2 regions of the Promicromonospora sp. NPDC023987 genome follow, and region 2 is predicted to be linked to the other one. Evidence: riboswitches for the same ligand, from Rfam matches in the RefSeq annotation. Region 2 holds a riboswitch; the other holds the start of a gene.

Region 1 (8,556 bases), on a different contig from region 2:
GCGCTGCGGCCCTTTTTGGTGCCGTTTTTCCGGTTCTCGCGGTGGCCTCGCAGCACCATGTCACCCCTGGGTCACAGGTTTGTTAGAACTGTTGACAGATTCGGGAGCAGGTGCAAACGTGACCTGCACCACCACGAAGGAGAGGGACGGTAATGGCTCAGTACAAGAGGCTCGGCGGGATCATGGCGATCACGCTTGCCGCGACAACGGGACTGACGGCCTGCGGGTTCGGCGGGTCGAGCGGTGAAGAGAGCGGCGACGGAGCCACCCTCGACCTGCTCGTCCCCAGCTACTCCGACGCGACCCAGGGTCTCTGGGAAGACGTGATCACCGGCTTCGAAGAAGCGAACCCGGACGTCAACGTCAACCTCCAGGTCGAGTCGTGGGACAACCTCGAGTCCGTCATCGCGACGAAGATCCAGGGCGGCGACGCGCCGGACATCTACAACGGCGGCCCGTTCGCCGGCTTCGCCGCCGAAGAGCTGCTGTACCCGGTCGAGGACGTCACCTCCGACGAGACCTACGCCGACTTCCAGCCCACGTTCCTGGAGAACGCCCAGGTGGACGGCACCACCTACGGCCTGCCGTGGATCGCGTCGTCCCGTGCGCTGTTCGTCAACGACGCGCTCCTCGAGGAGGCGGGCGCCGAGGTCCCCGCCACCTGGGACGAGCTGCTCGAGTCGGCCAAGAAGGTCTCGGAGCTCGGCGGCGGTGTGGCCGGCTACGGCATGCCGCTCGGCTCCGAGGAGGCGCAGGCCGAGGCAGCTGTGTGGCTGTGGGGCGGCGGCGGAACGTTCGGCGACGCCGAGCAGATCACCATCGACACCCCCGAGAACCTCGTGGGCGCCGAGTTCGCCAAGAAGATGATCGACGAGGGTGCGACGCAGGCCGACGCCGGTGCGTCCGACCGCAGCCCGCTCTTCGACATCTTCGTCCAGGGCAAGATCGGCATGCAGGTCGGCCTGCCGCCGAGCGTCGGCCAGATCGAGTCCGACAACCCGGAGCTCGAGTACTCGATCCACCCGATCCCCACCAAGGACGGCAGCCCGTTCACGCTGGGCGTGGCCGACCACCTCATGGCGTTCCAGAACGACGGTGACAAGCAGGAGGCCATCACCGCCTTCTTCGACTACCTGTACTCGGCCGACGTCTACGTCCCGTGGGTCGAGGCGGAGGGCTTCCTCCCCACCACGCTGTCCGGCTCGGAGCCGCTGGCCGACGACGAGGCGCTCGCCCCGTTCCTCGAGGGTCTGCCGGACGCGCAGTTCTACCCGAGCACCAACCCGGACTGGAACGCCACGGACTCCGCGTTCAAGGCGCTGTTCGGAAAGCTCGCCGGCGACTCCTCGGCGAAGGACACCCTCGCCGAGATCCAGGCGCAGGTCGACGCGGGCTGATGCTCGCCGCACACGCAACGCTGAACTGAAAGCGCGGGGAGCCTCGTGAAGGACCTGTTGAAGGCCCTGCCGTGGATCGGGCCCGCGGTCGCACTCATCGCGGCCGTGGTCCTGTTCCCGGTGGGCGTCATGTTTTGGAACTCGACGCGCGACATCAGCCAGAGCGGGCTGGACGACGGGGGTGTAGGTCTCGCGAACTTCGCGACGGTGGTCGGCTTCCAGTACTTCTGGCCGATCCTCGGACGCACCGTCGTGTGGGTGGTCGGCGTCGTCGGCATCACCCTGGTGGGGTCGCTCGCCCTCGCCGCGCTGCTGAACAAGTCGTTCCCAGGGCGTCGTCTGGTGCGCATGGCCGTCATCGTGCCGTGGGCGTCGAGCGTCGTGATGACGACGATGGTGGTGCACTACGGCCTCGAGCCGTACTTCGGCATCATCAACTCGTTCCTGGTGGACGTCGGGCTCATCGCGTCGCCCGAGGGCTACGGCTGGACCCGGCACCCGGTCACGGCGTTCGCGTGGGCCATGGTGGTAGCGATCTTCGTGTCGCTGCCGTTTACCACCTACACGATCCTCGCCGGGCTGCAGTCCGTCCCTGGCGAGACCGTCGAGGCGGCGCGCATCGACGGCGCGGGGGGCCTGCGTACGTACTTCAGCGTGGTGCTGCCCCAGCTGCGGGGCGCGGTGTCGGTGGCGGTGCTGATCAACATCATCAACGTGTTCAACTCGCTGCCGATCCTGCGGGTCATGACGGGATCCATCCCGGGCTACAGCGCCGACACCATCATGACCATGATCTTCAAGTATCTGCAGAACCAGCGGCAGATCGACCTCGCCAGTGCACTCTCCGTGATCGCGTTCTTCGTGGTCATCGTCATCGTGGCCGTGTACGTGCGGGTCGTCCGCCCCCTCAAGGAGGTCTGATGACTGCGATCGCCGAATCGGGGACGGCCCCGCGACTGGCGACCCGTCCGCCGTCGGACAACCGGCGGCGGGTGCGGAAGTACACCGCTGACCAGGTGCCCATCGGGTCCGTCCTGCTCCGCATGTTCACCGGGCTCGTCGTGGTCGTGGTGTTCCTGCTGCCGTACCTGATCATGTTCTTCGGCTCGGTGAAGACGAAGGCCGAGATCAGGTCGGTCGATCCCACCTACTTCCCCACGGAGTGGCACTGGGAGAACTACGTCACGATGTGGTCGACGCCCGAGACCCCGCTGGCGCAGAACGTGATCTCGACCCTGGTGATCTCGCTGTGCGCCACGCTGCTCGTGCTCGCGGTCGCGCTGCCTGCCGCGTACTACACGGCGAGGTTCCGGTTCCGGGGGCGGCTCGTCTTCCTGTTCCTCGTGATCGTCACCCAGATGATCCAGCCGGCGGTGCTCACCTCCGGCCTGTTCCGCGAGTTCATCGCCATCGGGATCATCGACACGTGGGCGGCCATGATCCTGGTCAACGCGGCGTTCAACCTCTCGTTCGCGGTCTGGATCATGCACAGCTTCTTCGCGGCGATCCCCAAGGAGGTCGACGAGGCGGCACAGATCGACGGCGCCGGCACCTTCGCCGTCCTGACGAAGATCAACCTCCCGCTCGTCTGGCCGGGCATAGTGACAGCAGTCATCTTCACGTTCGTCGCGTCCTGGAACGAGTTCGCGGCCTCGCTGGTGCTGCTGTCGACGCCGGGCAACCAGCCGCTGTCGGTGGCGCTCACCAAGTTCGTCGGCCAGTACGAGACCTCGTGGCACTACGTGTTCGGGGTATCGATCGTGGCGATCGTCCCGGTGATCATCCTGTTCATGGCTATCGAGAAGCGGCTGGTGGGCGGCCTGATGGCGGGGTCGGTGAAGTAGCGCAGGTGCACGATGGAGCAGGGCGTCTCGACCGCCGGACAAAATCTGTCCCAGTGCTGGACAATCGCTTAGCATGGTGGCGATCCCATCCAGAGCGGTCGAGAGTCCTGGCTCCCTGACACCGCAGCAACCTGCAGACTTCCTGCCCCGCAGCCGTGGCGCGTGGACGTAAGGTGCTCACGCCAGGTTCGATGGAGCAACCATGGTTGTCGAGGCATACCCCCACCGCCCCACGGTGTCGTTCGAGCTGATGCCACCGCGTCGGCCCGAGGCTGCGCCCAACTTCTGGGAGACGGCGCAGCGGCTCGTGGCGGCACGGCCGGACTTCGTCTCCGTGACCTACGGCGCCGCGGGGGGCGACCGGGCGACGTCCCGCGAGGTGCTCGCCACCCTGCTCCGTGGTACGCCGGTGCTCCCGGTGGCCCACCTGACCTGCGTTGGTGCGTCCCGCGAGGACGTGTCCGAGGTGATCGACGAGTTCCTCGAGGCAGGCGTGCGGTCCTTCCTCGCCCTGCGTGGGGACCCGCCGCGCGACGAGCCCGACTGGCGTCCGTCGCCGGACGGGGTGCGCTCCAGCGTCGACCTGGTCCGGCTGCTCACGCAGGTGGACCAGCGGCGCGTCGCCGCCGACGCCAGCGCCGCCCTGCGGGCCGCCACCCGCCCGCTCACCATCGCCGTGGCGACGTTCCCCGACGGCAACCCCGGAGCCGGCACCACCCGCGACCAGGAGGTGCGGCGACTGCTGGAGAAGCAGGAGGCCGGCGCGAGCTTCGCGATCACCCAGTTCTTCTACCGGGCGGAGTCCTACACGGGGTTCCTCGACGCGGCACGTTCGGCGGGCGTCACCATTCCGATCCTCGCCGGGATCCTGCCCACCACCGAGGCCCGCCGGCTGCGCCGCGTCGAGGAGCTCACGGGAGTGGCCGCGCCGACAGCCCTCCTGCGTGATCTCGACAGGCTCACGGCGCCCGATGGCGCGGTCGACCCCGAGGCACAGCACGAGCACGGCCTCCAGTACTCGGCGGCGCTCGCCCGCGAGGTGCTCGACGCCGGAGCACCCGGCGTGCACGTCTACACGTTCAACAAGCACCGGCCGGCGCTCGACCTGCTCGAACGCGTAGGTCTGACGGGCCGCGCGGCGGCGTGACCGGTTGGTCGGTTCGGCTGGTTTGGTCGGCTGGCTCGACCGGCTCGGCGGGCCACGGGCCACGCTGGGCACGCCGACAAGAAGTCCGCAGCCGGACGCGTCGGCACAGGGTCAGGTGTCGGCGCGCTCCTGGCCGCTCATCGCCTGGATGGACTGCATCACCTGCTCGGTGAGTTCGCGCCGCGCCTGCGCGGGCTTGGTGCCGGCCGCGATCTGGCGTGACGGGTCGATCGGCACGCCGAAGTGCAGTTCGACCCGGGCGAACCGCGGCATCTTGCCGATGGGCTTCACCTTGTCCGTCCCGAGCAGCGCCACCGGGACGACCGGGGCCTTGCCGGTCAGCGCCAGCCACGCGACGCCGGTGTGGCCCTTGTGCAGCTTGCCGTCGCGCGAGCGCGTGCCCTCGGGGTAGATGCCGAACGCACCGCCCCGCTGCAGCACCGCCAGCGCGTCCTCGAGGGAGCGCTGCCCGGCCCGCGGGTCGTCCCGCTGCACCGGGATGTCGCCCATCTTGGTGAAGAACCAGCGGGAGAGGCGCCCCTTGATGCCCTTGCCCGTCCAGTACTCCGCCTTGGCCAGGAACGCGACGTGACGTGGCGCCATGATCGGGATGAGCAGCGAGTCGATGAACGACAGGTGGTTGCTCGCCAGGATCACGGCGCCGCGCTTCGGGATGTTCTGCAGGCCAGTGACGCGCGGGCGCAGAAGCACGAGCACGAGGATCGAGAGGATGAGCTTGAGGAACCGGTACGTCACCGGCCTATTGTGCACCCCTCAAGCGCCCCTGTGGACGGGGTGATATGTGGTGAAAAAGACTAAAGAGACTGCAAGGGCCCACGCGACCGCGAGCTGTCCGACGGACAGGTCACCCGGGTGACCTGTCCGCCTGACAGCTCGCGGTGCGGCGTCAGGACGTCTCGTCGCTGCCCTTCTCGAAGGCTGCGGGACGCACCTGGACGGCGCGGACCCGGTCGACGTCGAGCTTCTCGCTGCGGTCGAACCGGTACACGCCGTTCTCCTCCTGGAAGACGTCCGTGAGCTGCGTGTAGCAGTAGCCGAACATCAGCGGGTCGTCCAGGAGCGCGTCGGTGAGGCCGGCGAACCGAGCGTGGAACTCCTCCTCGTCCCGGACCCGCTGGCCGTAGCCCCACGAGTCCGGCGAGCTGCCCGAGGCGTCGGCCGCCGTCTCGGGGTTCCACCAGATGCCGCCGTACTCGCTGACGAAGTAGGGCTGCCCGCCGTACGGCTGGGAGATCGGCGTGCCATTGTCCCGATCGTTCCCGTAGGGCTTCCCGTCGGCGAGGCCGCCCACCAGCTCCGCGAACTTCGCCGGGTCCTGCTCGTACAGGTGCGAGTCCCAGACGTCCGTCTCGAGCACCCGGTGCGAGTAGCCGCTGGCGTCCAGCACCGGCCGTGAGGGGTCGGCCACCTTGGTGGCGAGCCACATGCTGCGGGTGACGTCGTCCAGCTGCGTGATGCGGTCGTGCAGGTCCTGGTGAGTCTCGTTGAGCGGGCACCACCCGATGATCGACGGGTGCGAGTGGTCACGCTGCAGCGCCTCCATCCACTCGGCGACGAACGACGTCGTCGGCCGCTGGCCGTCCGCAGGCGTGCCGTAGCCGCTGACGCCCCAGTCGCCGAACTCGCCCCACACGAGGTAGCCGAGCCGGTCGGCGTGGAACAGGTAGCGCTCCTCGAAGACCTTCTGGTGCAGTCGGGCGCCGTTGAAGCCGGCCTCGAGGCCGAGCACGATGTCGCGCTCGAGCGCAGCGTCCGACGGCGCGGTCATGAGCGACTCGGGCCAGTAGCCCTGGTCCAGGACGAGCCGCTGGAAGACCGGCTCGCCGTTGATCCGGATCGCCTTGCCGTCGATCGACACCGAGCGCAGGCCCGCGTAGGAGCGCACGGAGTCGACGACGGTGCCGTCGGCGTCGTGCAGCTCGATGTCCACGCCGTACAGGTGCGGATCCCCAGGGCCCCAGGTGCGCAGGCGCTCCGCGGGGACGACGACGCGCAGCGCCGGCGCCAGGTCCAGGTCGGCGCGTGCCGTGGCGGTCGCGACCGTACCGTCGGCGTCGGTCACGGTGACCGTCACCGTGTGGCCGCGCCGGTTCGCGGACAGCGGCACCACGACGTCGAACGCCGAGCTGGACAGGTCCGGCGTGATCCGCGGGCGCCGCAGGTGCGCCGCGGGCACCGGCTCCAGCCACACGGTCTGCCAGATGCCCGTCGTGCGGGTGTAGTTGCACTCGAAGTTCGCGTAGCGGTTGCTCTGCTTGCCGCGGGCCTGCGGCTCGTGCCGGGTGTCCCTGGCGCGCACGACGACGGTGACCGTGTCGCCGGGGGCCGCGATCCCGTGCAAGTCGGCCGTGAAGGGGGTGAACCCTCCGCGGTGCCGCACGACCTCCGTGCCCTCCACCCACACCGTGGTGTCGTGGTCCACGGCGCCGAAGTGCAGCAGGATGTGCGGGTCGTCACCGACGGCGGACCACTCCGCGGGGACGGTGACCTCGCGGCGGTACCAGACGGCCTCGAGGAAGTCGGTGTTCTCGATGCCGGAGAGCTCCGACTCGGGTGCGAACGGTACGACTATCTCGCTCTGGAGCGGCCGCTGGACCAGTCCGCGCTCGAGCCCGGAGTCGCCCGAGTCGATCTCGAACTGCCAGGTGCCGTTGAGGTTGAGCCAGCGGTCCCTGGCCATCTGCGGGCGGGGGTACTCGGGGCGCGGCACGGCGGTGGCCGTTGGAGCGCCCGCGGGCGAGAAGCGGTCGAGGAAGGTCATCAGCTGCTCCATTGCGTCTACGACATGTGCGCGGCGATTCAACACGTCTTCCGATGGGAATGCAACGTTGTATCACCTGGAGACGCCTCAGTGTCCCGCCGCGGGGCACCGGTTTGGCGTCGCGGGGGCTCAGGCCCGGGTGCTCTCCCGGACCAGCAGGCGGTGGGGCATGACGGCGTCGACCGGCTCGATCGACGAGTCCTCGAGCTGGGCGAGGACCCGGTCCACCGCCGTCTCCGCGATCGCTCGTAGGTCGGGCGCGACAGTGGTGAGCGACGGGTTCGAGAAGCGACCGTCCTCCGTGTTGTCCCAACCCGTCACGGCGAGATCCTCGGGGACGCGCACCCCGTTGCGGCGCAGCGCGTACAGCGCTCCCAGCGCGAGCTCGTCGTTGGCGCACACGAGCCCGTCGATCTGGCCGATGCGCGGCAGCACCGCCTCGACCGACGCCGCACCGGAGCTCCGCGAGAACTCCGCCGCACCGAGCACCCAGCGCTCGTCGACCTCGATCCCGGCCGCCGCGTGCGCCTCGCGGAACCCCTGGACGCGCGGGGCGCCGGTGCGGGCGACGCCCCGCGGCTCGTCGCCGAGGAACGCGAGCCTGCGCCGCCCGGACACCAGCAGGTGTTCCGTGACCTGCGCCGCCGCGCGGACGTTGTCGATGCTCACGTGGTCGGTGCGGCGTTCGCGCGCCGGGTCCTGGTCGGCGCGCTCACCGAGCAGGACCAGGGGCACGCTGCCCCGCACCTCGTCGATCTCGGCCGGAAAGAGCTCCAGCGGCGAGAAGATGATCCCGTCGATCGACTGCACGTCGAAGCCCCGCGCGACCTCGAGCTCGGTCTCGCGCGTGGACCGGGTCTCCTCGATGAGCACCCGGTAGCCGCGTGAGTTGCCGACGTCGATCATCTGGTGGGCAAGCACCGAGAAGTACGGTGACTGCACCCACGGCACGGCGAGCGCGAGCGTGTTGGTGCGGCCTCGCCGCAGCTGCCGCCCGGCGAGGTTGGGCCGGTAGCCCAGCTCGGCGATCACCGCCTCCACCCGCGCCCTGGTCACGTCACCGACCCGGCCGGTCTCGTTGACAACGTTGGAGACGGTCTTCCAGGAGACCCCTGCCGCCGCAGCGACCTCCTTGATACCGACTCGACGGCCCGCTTGTTCCGACAACCCTTCACTTCCTTCCGCACCATTGCCCCTTGACGGGACGCCCGGCCTAGTCCATCGTGATCCAACGTTGGAGCGCAACGTTGCACCATTGGAGGTCGATGATGACCGTGCTACGAGGACGTGGCGTCCCGGGGCAAGGCAGTCCCGTGATCGCGTCGAGAACCCGCAGCCGTGCGGAGAGTTCCGGAGGCCTGAGCCGCCGTGACCTGCTCAAAGCTG
Region 2 (8,556 bases):
CCGGGGTCGTAACCGGCCACGGTGAAGGTCACGACGCCCACGGGGTCGACGGCGTCCGCCCACACCCGTACCACCTCGACGCGGTCGATCGCCTCGAGCCCGGACACGAGCCGACGCCGGAGGGCGTTCTCGTGCGCCACGACGTCCGCCGGAGCGAGCGCCGCGAGCTCCTCGCACGCCGCGGCGAGCGCCACGGCGCCGATCACGTTGGGCGATCCCGCCTCGTGCCGGGCCGGGCCCTCGTGCCAGTCGGTGCCCGCCACGCGGACGCGCCGCACGGCACCGCCGCCCGCGAGGTACGGCGTGCCCGCGTCGAGCCAGTCACGTCGGCCCACCAGCACGCCCGCGCCGAACGGGGCGTACGTCTTGTGCCCGGAGAAGGCGAGGTAGTCGACACCGGTCGACCCGAGGGAGATGCGCCGGTGCGGTACGAGCTGGGCGCCGTCGAGCACCACGCGCACGCCGAACTCGTGGGCGACCGCGACGATCTCGTCGACGGGGAGCGACTCTCCCGTCACGTTGGAGGCGCCGGTGAGGGCGAGGAGCGCGAACTGCCGGTGCGGCGCCGCGGCGGCCAGCTCGTCGCGGATCTGGGCGAGCGTCTCGGCCACGGTGGAGCCGCCGGTCAGCACTGTCGCCTCGGCGCCGCGCTGCCACGGCAGCAGGTTGGCGTGGTGCTCGACGTCGAGCACCAGCACCCGGCCGGGTTCGCCGTCGGGCTGGGCGGGGACGCAGCCGGCGAGGAGGTTCAGCGAGTCGGTGGTGTTGCGGGTGACGATCGTCAGGTCGTCCTCGCGGGCGCCGACGAACGCGCCGATGGTGCGCCGGGCCGTCTCGTAGAGGGCGGTGCTGACCTGGGAGAGGTAGCCCGCGCCGCGGTGGACGCTCGCGTACAGGGGGAGCACCTGGGTGACGCGGTCGGCGACGGCCTGCAGCGCCGGGGCCGACGCGGCGACGTCGAGGTTGGCGTAGGGCACCCGGGTTCCGTCCACGAGCGGGACGGGTGTCCCGCCGCCGACCACGGGGCGCAGCGGGGCGACGTCGGCCACCGTGTCGTCGGTGAGCGTGGTGTGGGTGAGGGTGGTTGCAGACATGGCGTCCTCCAGCACGGTCCTGGGGGAGGGTTCCCCCGCGCTTGCCGCACGCGGGTGCGCGCGGCCGAGTCGTCACCCGGGGCACCCCGCCGCGGAAGGAGGGTTGCCGGCCAGCGAGCCGGGGCTTGGCGCTGGCGCTCATGACCTGACGCAATGTTGCGGGCCGACCGGGCGGCGTGTCAACGATTGGGACGGACGTCTCGCATCTCGGGATGTGTGGCTTCGTTTTGTTTGTTCGGAACTTCCCGAACAAAGGAGTAGGCTCGGACCATGAGCACCGTCGAGGACTTCACCGAGGAAGCAGGGCTGTTCTACGAGCGGCTCGGCCTGAGCCGCACCGCCGGCCGCGTCGTCGGGCACCTGCTCGCGTCGGACGACGACGGTGCCGACGCACCCGAGCTGTGCGAACGGCTCGCCGTCGCCAAGAGCAGCATGAGCGTGGCGCTGCGCCAGCTCGACCAGGCGGGCATGGTCGAGCGCTTCCGGCGACGGGGCGAGCGCCGCGACCGGTACCGGCTCACCGAGGACGTCTTCGGCAGGGCGTTCCGGGCCAAGATGGCGGAGTTCGACGCCTTCCAGGAGCTCGCCGCGCGCGGGCTCGCCGCAGTGGGCGACGACCCGCGGCGGCGCCGACGCCTGGAGAACATGCGCGACATGTACGCCTTCATGGCGGACCGGTTCCCCGCGCTGCTGGACGAGTGGGAGGCCTCGCGATGAAGGTTCTCCTGGTCACCATGGGCAGCCGGGGCGACGTCGAGCCGTTCGCGGCGCTCGCCGCCGAGCTCGCCCGGACGGGGCACGAGCCGCTGCTGGCCGCACCACGCCGCCTGACCGAGGACGCCGCGGCCCGCGGGCTCCCGGTAGCGCCGCTCGACGACGGCATCTTCGCCCTGCAGGAGGAGGTGGCAGGTAAGGGAGCACGGGCGTCGATCACGGCGGCCCGATCGGCACTGCCGCTGCTCCGGCGCTGGCTCGACGACCTGGCCACCCTGCAGGACAGCGACGCCGACGTCGTCGTCTACGCACCCAAGTCGCTGGGGGCGCCCCACCTCGCGGACCGGCTGGGGGTGCCGTCGGTCGCCGCGCTGCCCGTCCCGCTGTTCAGCCCGACTGCACGGTTCCCGTCCCCGCTCAGCCCGGTCCGGCCGCCCCGGTTCCTCAACCGCGCGAGCTGGCGGCTGGCCGGCGCCGTCGAGGCGCCGTACCGGCGCATGGTCAGCTCCTGGCGGGCGGAGGCCCTCGGCCTGACCGGCCCGGCGCCTGGGCTCACCGAGCGCGTGGCACGCGACGGCGTCCTGCACGCCTGGAGCCGACACCTGCTGCCCGCGCCCGACGACTGGCCGGCCGAGGTCGCGCCCATCGGCTTCTGGAGCCTGCCGCCGGAGGAGGGCCAGGCTCTGCCAGCGGCTCTCGACCGGTTCCTCGACGCCGGCGATCCGCCCGTGTACGTCGGGTTCGGCAGCATGCTCGCCAAGGACCCAGAGTCCTTCACGCGAGCAGTGCTCGACGGGCTGCACGCCTCGGGACGGCGCGCGGTCCTCGCGACGGGCTGGGGTGCGCTCCGGCCGTCGCGCGTGCCGGAGAGCGTCCACGTGCTGGACCAGGCGCCGCACGGCCTCCTGCTGCCACGCACCGCCGTCGCCGTGCACCACGGGGGTGTCGGCACCGTCGCGGCGGCCGTCCGGGCCGGGGTGCCGCAGGTGGTCAGGCCGTTCCTGGGCGACCAGCCGTTCTGGGCGCGGCGCGTGCACGAGCTCGGGATCGCCGCCGCTCCGCTGACCGGCAGGCTCACCGCCGGCCGGCTGGCGGCGGCGATCGACGACGCGGCGTCGAGGGGCGATGCGGCGCGGGAGCTGGCCGCGCAGGTCGGCGAGGAGGACGGCGTCGCCGCCGCGGTCGCGCGGATCGCCAGCTTGCCCACATGATGACTTCGGTCCGATGGGATGAGTTCGGTCAGTTAATTGACCGAACTCATCCCATCGGACCGAACTCATTCCCCCGCGGTCGCGGCGATCCGCTGTGCGTCCGCGCGGTACATGGCGGCGTGCTCGCGCAGCTCGGCCGGGCCGCCGTCGTCGTCGACCCGTGCCTCGGTCCAACCGGCCAGGTCGTGCAGCTTGTCGACCATCGCGCCCAGCACCTCGGCACGCGAGTACGGGAATCCGTACGCGGAGGTCAACGCGTCGAGCCGCGCCATCGGATCCAGGTGCCCGACGCCGTAGCCGACCCCGGCGAACGCGTCACCCGAAAACGGCGCGATCCGGTACGCGAGGTAGGCCAGGTCCCGCACCCGTGGGCCGGGCGAAGCGGTGTCGAGGTCGATGACGCCCACGAGCCGACCATCGCGGAAGACCATGTTGTAGGGCGCCGCATCGTTGTGGCAGATCACCTCGGCGGGCTCGGTCGCGGGGAGGCGCCATACGGCGTCGGACGGGCCGAAGCCGGCCGTGGCGTCGTGGAAGCGTCGCAGGAGACAGCCCGCCTCCACCAGGACGTCCGTGGACCAGAGCCATTCCGGGGCGGGCCAGCCGGGCACGTCGCCCGGAAGGTACGAGACGATCTCCCGGCCCTGCTCGTCGAAACCGAGCGGCGCAGGAACGTCGGCCAGGCCGCGGGCCCGGACGTGGGCAAGCAGGCGCTGGATGGTCGGCGCCCACGGGCCGGCCTGGCGGTGCACCGTGTCGCCGACCCGCACGACGCTGGTGGTGTTTCCGCCGGTCAGCTCGTGCTCGTCCACAGCATCGTCCACAGCTTTCTCCACAGACTTGTCCACAGCCTTGTCACGGTCCGAGCAGCGCCAACGGAACCACCGCGATCCCGTCTTGCGGTCGACGGTATGCGAGCGGCCCGGTGGTGATGACAACAGCATCGAGAAGGTCGTCGCCCAGCTTCTCCTTCAGCCAACGCAGGTGCTTGACGTCCTTGTCGTTCGGCAATCGGTTCAGTTTCACCTCGATGGCCAGCACCTTCCCGTCGTCACGCTCGACGATGAGATCAACTTCGTGCTCGCCGCCCTTGGTCCGCAGATGTAGGACGCGCACTCGTTCAACCTCCGCATGCACACGGACGCTCAGAGCTACAAGGTGCTCGAACAAGGCACCGAGCAGCGTGCCGTCCCGGACTACGATCTTTCCCGGCTGAGGCTTGTCGATCAGTGCGCCGGCCCCGACTCCCAACAGCCGTGCGGCAAGCGCCGGATCCGCGAGGAAATGCTTTGAGACCTGAGTTAGAGACGCTAAGCGATTCCGGCTTCCGACCCAGGCTGGCACCTCATCGAGGATCCACAGCCGTTCCAGGGTGTCACGATAGGCAACGGTCGTCGGACGGGTCGGCTTGTCACTGATCCCCTGTGTCGCCGCGTCCAAGATCGTCTCGTATGTCGCCGTCGTTCCCGTTGCCGCCGCATACGCCGTCAGCCATGCCTCGAGCACTTTCGGACGACGAACCACATGACCAAGCTCGCTGAAGTCGTGCTCGACGATCCGTGCCAGGTAGCTGTCGAGGGCGTCACGATGGTGTGTGCCTTGTTGAGTGCGAATGCCAGGAAAGCCAGAGCGAACGATCTCCTCGGCATAGTCCCCCAGCGCGACCTCAGTTCGCCCGCCGACCTCCGCGGGCCCGTCTCTCAGCAGACTTGCGAACGAGACGGTCGGAGATTCGATCTGCCGCTCGGCAAACGACATCGGCCGCATGCGAATGCGGACGATCCGCCCGGCGCCCGAGTGAATCTTCGCCCGTGGCGTGGCTGAGCCAGTCAGGAGAAACGCGCCGGCACCTGCGCCATCGTCGACCGCCCTGCGAACGAGATCCCATGACTGCGGCATAAGCTGCCATTCGTCGATGAGGATCGGTGTCGGATCCCTGTGCAGGCGGTCCGGGTCGAGCGCCAGAAGCTCCGCTTCGTTCCCACGATCGAGACGGATGGTTGTCTGCGCGAGCCGCGCAGCAGTCTTCGTTTTGCCAACCGCCTTCGGCCCCTCGATCGAGACAGCCGGCAACCCGTTGAGCATCTCGGTGAGATGCGTGTCGATCGCTCTGGGTGTGTAGGTCATCTCTGACACTTCCCGGTCACGCGCCGAGCATGCCGGCGACAATTGGGCACAGTTGGGCTTTGGCCTCCTGTCGGGATCAAACTTTACATCCCGTCGGGATCAAACTTTACATCCCGTCGGGATCAAACTTTACATCCCGTCGGGATCAAACTTTACATCCCGTCGGGCCCACGCCGCCTGTCGAGACGGCATCCCACCCATCGGACAACGTGTCGTACGATCGCGAACGACCATCCCGAGCGGCCGAGTGACGTGGCACGACGAAGCCGCAGCAACCCAGCGCCCCCGCCCTGTCGACCTGGCAGAGCGAGGACGGTCGAGGGTGCTACCGCCACGACCGATGGAGGTACACCATGAGCGTCCCCGCGCACATCGAAGCCCAGCTGGCCGAGGGTTACGCCGGCGACATCACGCCCCAGCAGGCCTGGGACCTGCTCGCCGCCGACCCGGACGCCACGCTCGTGGACGTCCGCACCGAGGCCGAGTGGCGCGCGATCGGCGTCCCCGACACGGCATCGATCCACAAGCAGCCTGTGTTCGCTGAGTGGGTGCAGGCAGGCGGGCGCCCCAACACCCGGTTCCTGGAGGAGCTCAAGGCAGCGGGCATCGCCGACGGCCCCGTCATCTTTCTCTGTCGTTCCGGCCAACGCTCCATCGGCGCCGCCCGGCTCGCCACCGCGGCGGGCATCGCGCCGTCGTACAACGTGCTGGAGGGCTTCGAGGGGGCGCCAGGGGTCGACGGCGTCCGCGACCAGCAGGGCTGGAAGGTCGCCGGCCTGCCCTGGACGGAGGACGCCAAGTGACCGTCACCGGAGCGTTCCCGCCCGACGCGACCCCCGGTGGGTCCGGCCGCAAACCGCTCCCCCGCGGCGTCCGCCCCGCCACCCTCGCCGTGCGCGGCGGGCACCAGCGCAGCGACTTCCAGGAGACGAGCGAGGCGCTGTTCCTGACGCAGGGCTATGTGTACGAGACGGCGGCGGAGGCCGAGGCCGCGTTCACCGGCGACATCGACCGGTTCGTCTACTCGCGCTACGGGAACCCGACCGTCCACACGTTCGAGGAGCGGATCCGGCTGCTGGAGGGCGCAGAGGCCTGCTACGCGACGGCGACCGGGATGTCGGCGGTGTTCACCGCACTGGCCGCGCTCGTCAGCTCAGGCTCCCGGATCGTGGCGGCCCGGGCCCTGTTCGGGTCCAGCATGGTGATCTTCCAGGACATCCTCGCCAAGTGGGGAGTGCGCACCGACTACGTGGACGGACACGTGCTGTCCCAGTGGGAGGAGGCGCTCGCGACACCGGCGGACGTCGTGTTCTTCGAGACGCCGTCCAACCCGATGCAGGACATCGTGGACGTGCGCGGCGTCGTCGACCTCGCGCATGCCGCCGGGGCGACCGTGGTGCTCGACAACGTGTTCGCCACCCCGCTGCTGCAGAAGCCGCTGGAGCTGGGCGCCGACGTCGTCGTCTACTCCGCGACCAAGCACATCGACGGGCAGGGCCGGGTGCTGGGCGGCGCGATCCTCGGCTCCGCCGAGTACGTGACCGGACCGGTGCAGACGTTCATCCGCAACACGGGGCCGTCGCTGTCGCCGTTCAACGCGTGGACGCTGCTCAAGGGCCTGGAGACGCTGCCGGTGCGCATCGCGGCGCAGGGTGCCGGCGCGCTCACGGTGGCGCACGCCCTGGAGGAGCTCCCCGGCGTGGGAGCCGTGCGCTACCCGTTCCTCGACTCGCACCCACAGGCCGACCTCGCCCGCGCCCAGATGAGCGGCGGCGGCACCGTGGTCACGTTCGACCTCGCGGTCCCGCCGGGGGCCGACGCCGACACCGCGAAGAAGCACACCTTCGAGTTCCTCGACGCGCTCCAGGTCATCGACATCTCGAACAACCTCGGGGACTCGAAGTCGCTCATCACGCACCCGGCGACCACCACGCACCGCAAGCTCGGCGCGGCAGGCCGCACGGCCGTCGGCATCACGGAGACGACGGTCCGCCTCTCGGTCGGCCTGGAGGACACCCAGGACCTGATCGAGGACCTAGAACAGGCCCTCACCCAGACCCGGCGTTGAGTGCTGGATATTTGCGCTCGGCAGGCGTCTGAAAGCGCAAATATCCAGCACTCAACGGCCACTGGATATGGTGATTACGTGGATCCTGTTTCGCCCCTTGCCTGGGTGTTGCGCGCCGACAACCCCGGGCCGATGACTCTCGACGGAACCCGGTCGTACGTCCTGCGGGCGCCCGGGGCACAGGGCTGCGTGGTCGTGGATCCTGGTCCGCCGCTGGAGCAGCATCTGGCGGCGGTGGCAGCGGCCGGCCCGGTCGACCTGGTACTCGTGACCCACCGGCACGCGGACCACACCGGCGGACTGGCGCGGTTCCGCGAGCTGACCGGGGCGCCGTCGCGGGGGGTGCTGCCGGAGTTCTGCGTCGGCGGGGACCGGGGAGAAATAGGCGGCACGAGCCCCAGGCCGCTAGCCGACGGCGAGGTCCTCGATGTCGCCGGCCTGCGTATCGAGGTGCTGACCACGCCGGGCCACACCGCCGACTCCGTGTGCTTCGTGGTGTCGGTGCCCGGCGACCCGGCGTCGGGCAGGGTGGTGCTCACCGGCGACACCGTGCTGGGACGCGGAACGACCGTGCTGGCCGAACCGGACGGCTCCCTGCGGGACTACCTGGCCTCGCTCGACCGGCTGAAGGCGCTGCACGGGCCCCACCCCGGGCCCGGCCTGCCGGGTCACGGACCGGTGATCCCGGATCTCGGTGCGGTGGTACGCGAGTACCGCGAGCACCGGTTGCAGCGCCTGGACCAGGTGCGTGCGGCGCTCTCGGCGCTCAGGACCGAGCTGCCCGACGCCGCGGCGCCGCTCCCCGACTCGCTCCTGGACGACGTGACGGGGACGGTCTACGCCGACGTCGACCCATCGGTGCTGGGCGCGGCCCGTTCGTCGGTCCGAGCGCAGCTGGACTATCTCCAAGGCCGATGAGGCAGGTCAGAGCAGCTTGCCCAGGAGCAGGAGCAGCGCGTCCTGCGGGTCGTCGTGCGGCGGGAACGGCAGTACCGGCCGGTACCCGAGCTTGACGTAGAGGCGCAAGGCCTCCGGCTGCCGCCGACCGGTGCCGAGGTAGAGCGCGCGCCCTCCCCGGCGTCGGGCCTCCGCCTCGATCCGCCCGACGAGGGCCGTCGCGACGCCGGAGCGGCGGGCGGTCGGGTCCACGAAGACGCTCCGCATCTCGAAGCCGTACGTGTCCTGCGCCGCTCCGGGCGCGCCGACGGCGGTGAGGCCGGCCACGCCCCGGAGAGCGTCTGCCGCGAGATGCTCGGGCCCGACCTGCGCCGCCACGAGCGTCGCGCAGCCGACCGGCCGGCCGTCCAGGGTCGCGAGGAACGTCACCAGGGCCGGGCGGCCG

The links. Region 2 has a riboswitch for S-adenosylmethionine ahead of AB0F40_RS18285 (aminotransferase class V-fold PLP-dependent enzyme). Riboswitches for the same ligand answer to the same signal wherever they lie in the genome.
Region 1: another riboswitch for S-adenosylmethionine. It lies ahead of AB0F40_RS06845 (methylenetetrahydrofolate reductase); the one in region 2 lies ahead of AB0F40_RS18285 (aminotransferase class V-fold PLP-dependent enzyme).

Annotation. Positions count from the first base shown of each region.
Region 1 covers NZ_JBEZZF010000009.1:93,624-102,179, forward strand. Annotated here, with positions in the region: gene AB0F40_RS06830 (extracellular solute-binding protein) at 153-1,397, shown strand; gene AB0F40_RS06835 (sugar ABC transporter permease) at 1,443-2,318, shown strand; gene AB0F40_RS06840 (carbohydrate ABC transporter permease) at 2,318-3,241, shown strand; SAM riboswitch class I at 3,324-3,439, shown strand; gene AB0F40_RS06845 (methylenetetrahydrofolate reductase) at 3,444-4,388, shown strand; gene AB0F40_RS06850 (lysophospholipid acyltransferase family protein) at 4,500-5,144, opposite strand; gene AB0F40_RS06855 (sugar-binding domain-containing protein) at 5,296-7,170, opposite strand; gene AB0F40_RS06860 (LacI family DNA-binding transcriptional regulator) at 7,300-8,337, opposite strand; gene AB0F40_RS06865 (extracellular solute-binding protein) at 8,484-8,556, shown strand, end outside.
Region 2 covers NZ_JBEZZF010000043.1:24,252-32,807, forward strand. Annotated here, with positions in the region: gene AB0F40_RS18285 (aminotransferase class V-fold PLP-dependent enzyme) at 1-1,094, opposite strand, end outside; SAM riboswitch class IV at 1,127-1,240, opposite strand; gene AB0F40_RS18290 (MarR family transcriptional regulator) at 1,365-1,811, shown strand; gene AB0F40_RS18295 (glycosyltransferase) at 1,808-3,019, shown strand; gene AB0F40_RS18300 (aminoglycoside phosphotransferase family protein) at 3,085-3,843, opposite strand; gene AB0F40_RS18305 (DUF4143 domain-containing protein) at 3,875-5,146, opposite strand; gene AB0F40_RS18310 (rhodanese-like domain-containing protein) at 5,500-5,949, shown strand; gene AB0F40_RS18315 (O-succinylhomoserine sulfhydrylase) at 5,946-7,214, shown strand; gene AB0F40_RS18320 (MBL fold metallo-hydrolase) at 7,347-8,132, shown strand; gene AB0F40_RS18325 (GNAT family N-acetyltransferase) at 8,139-8,556, opposite strand, start outside.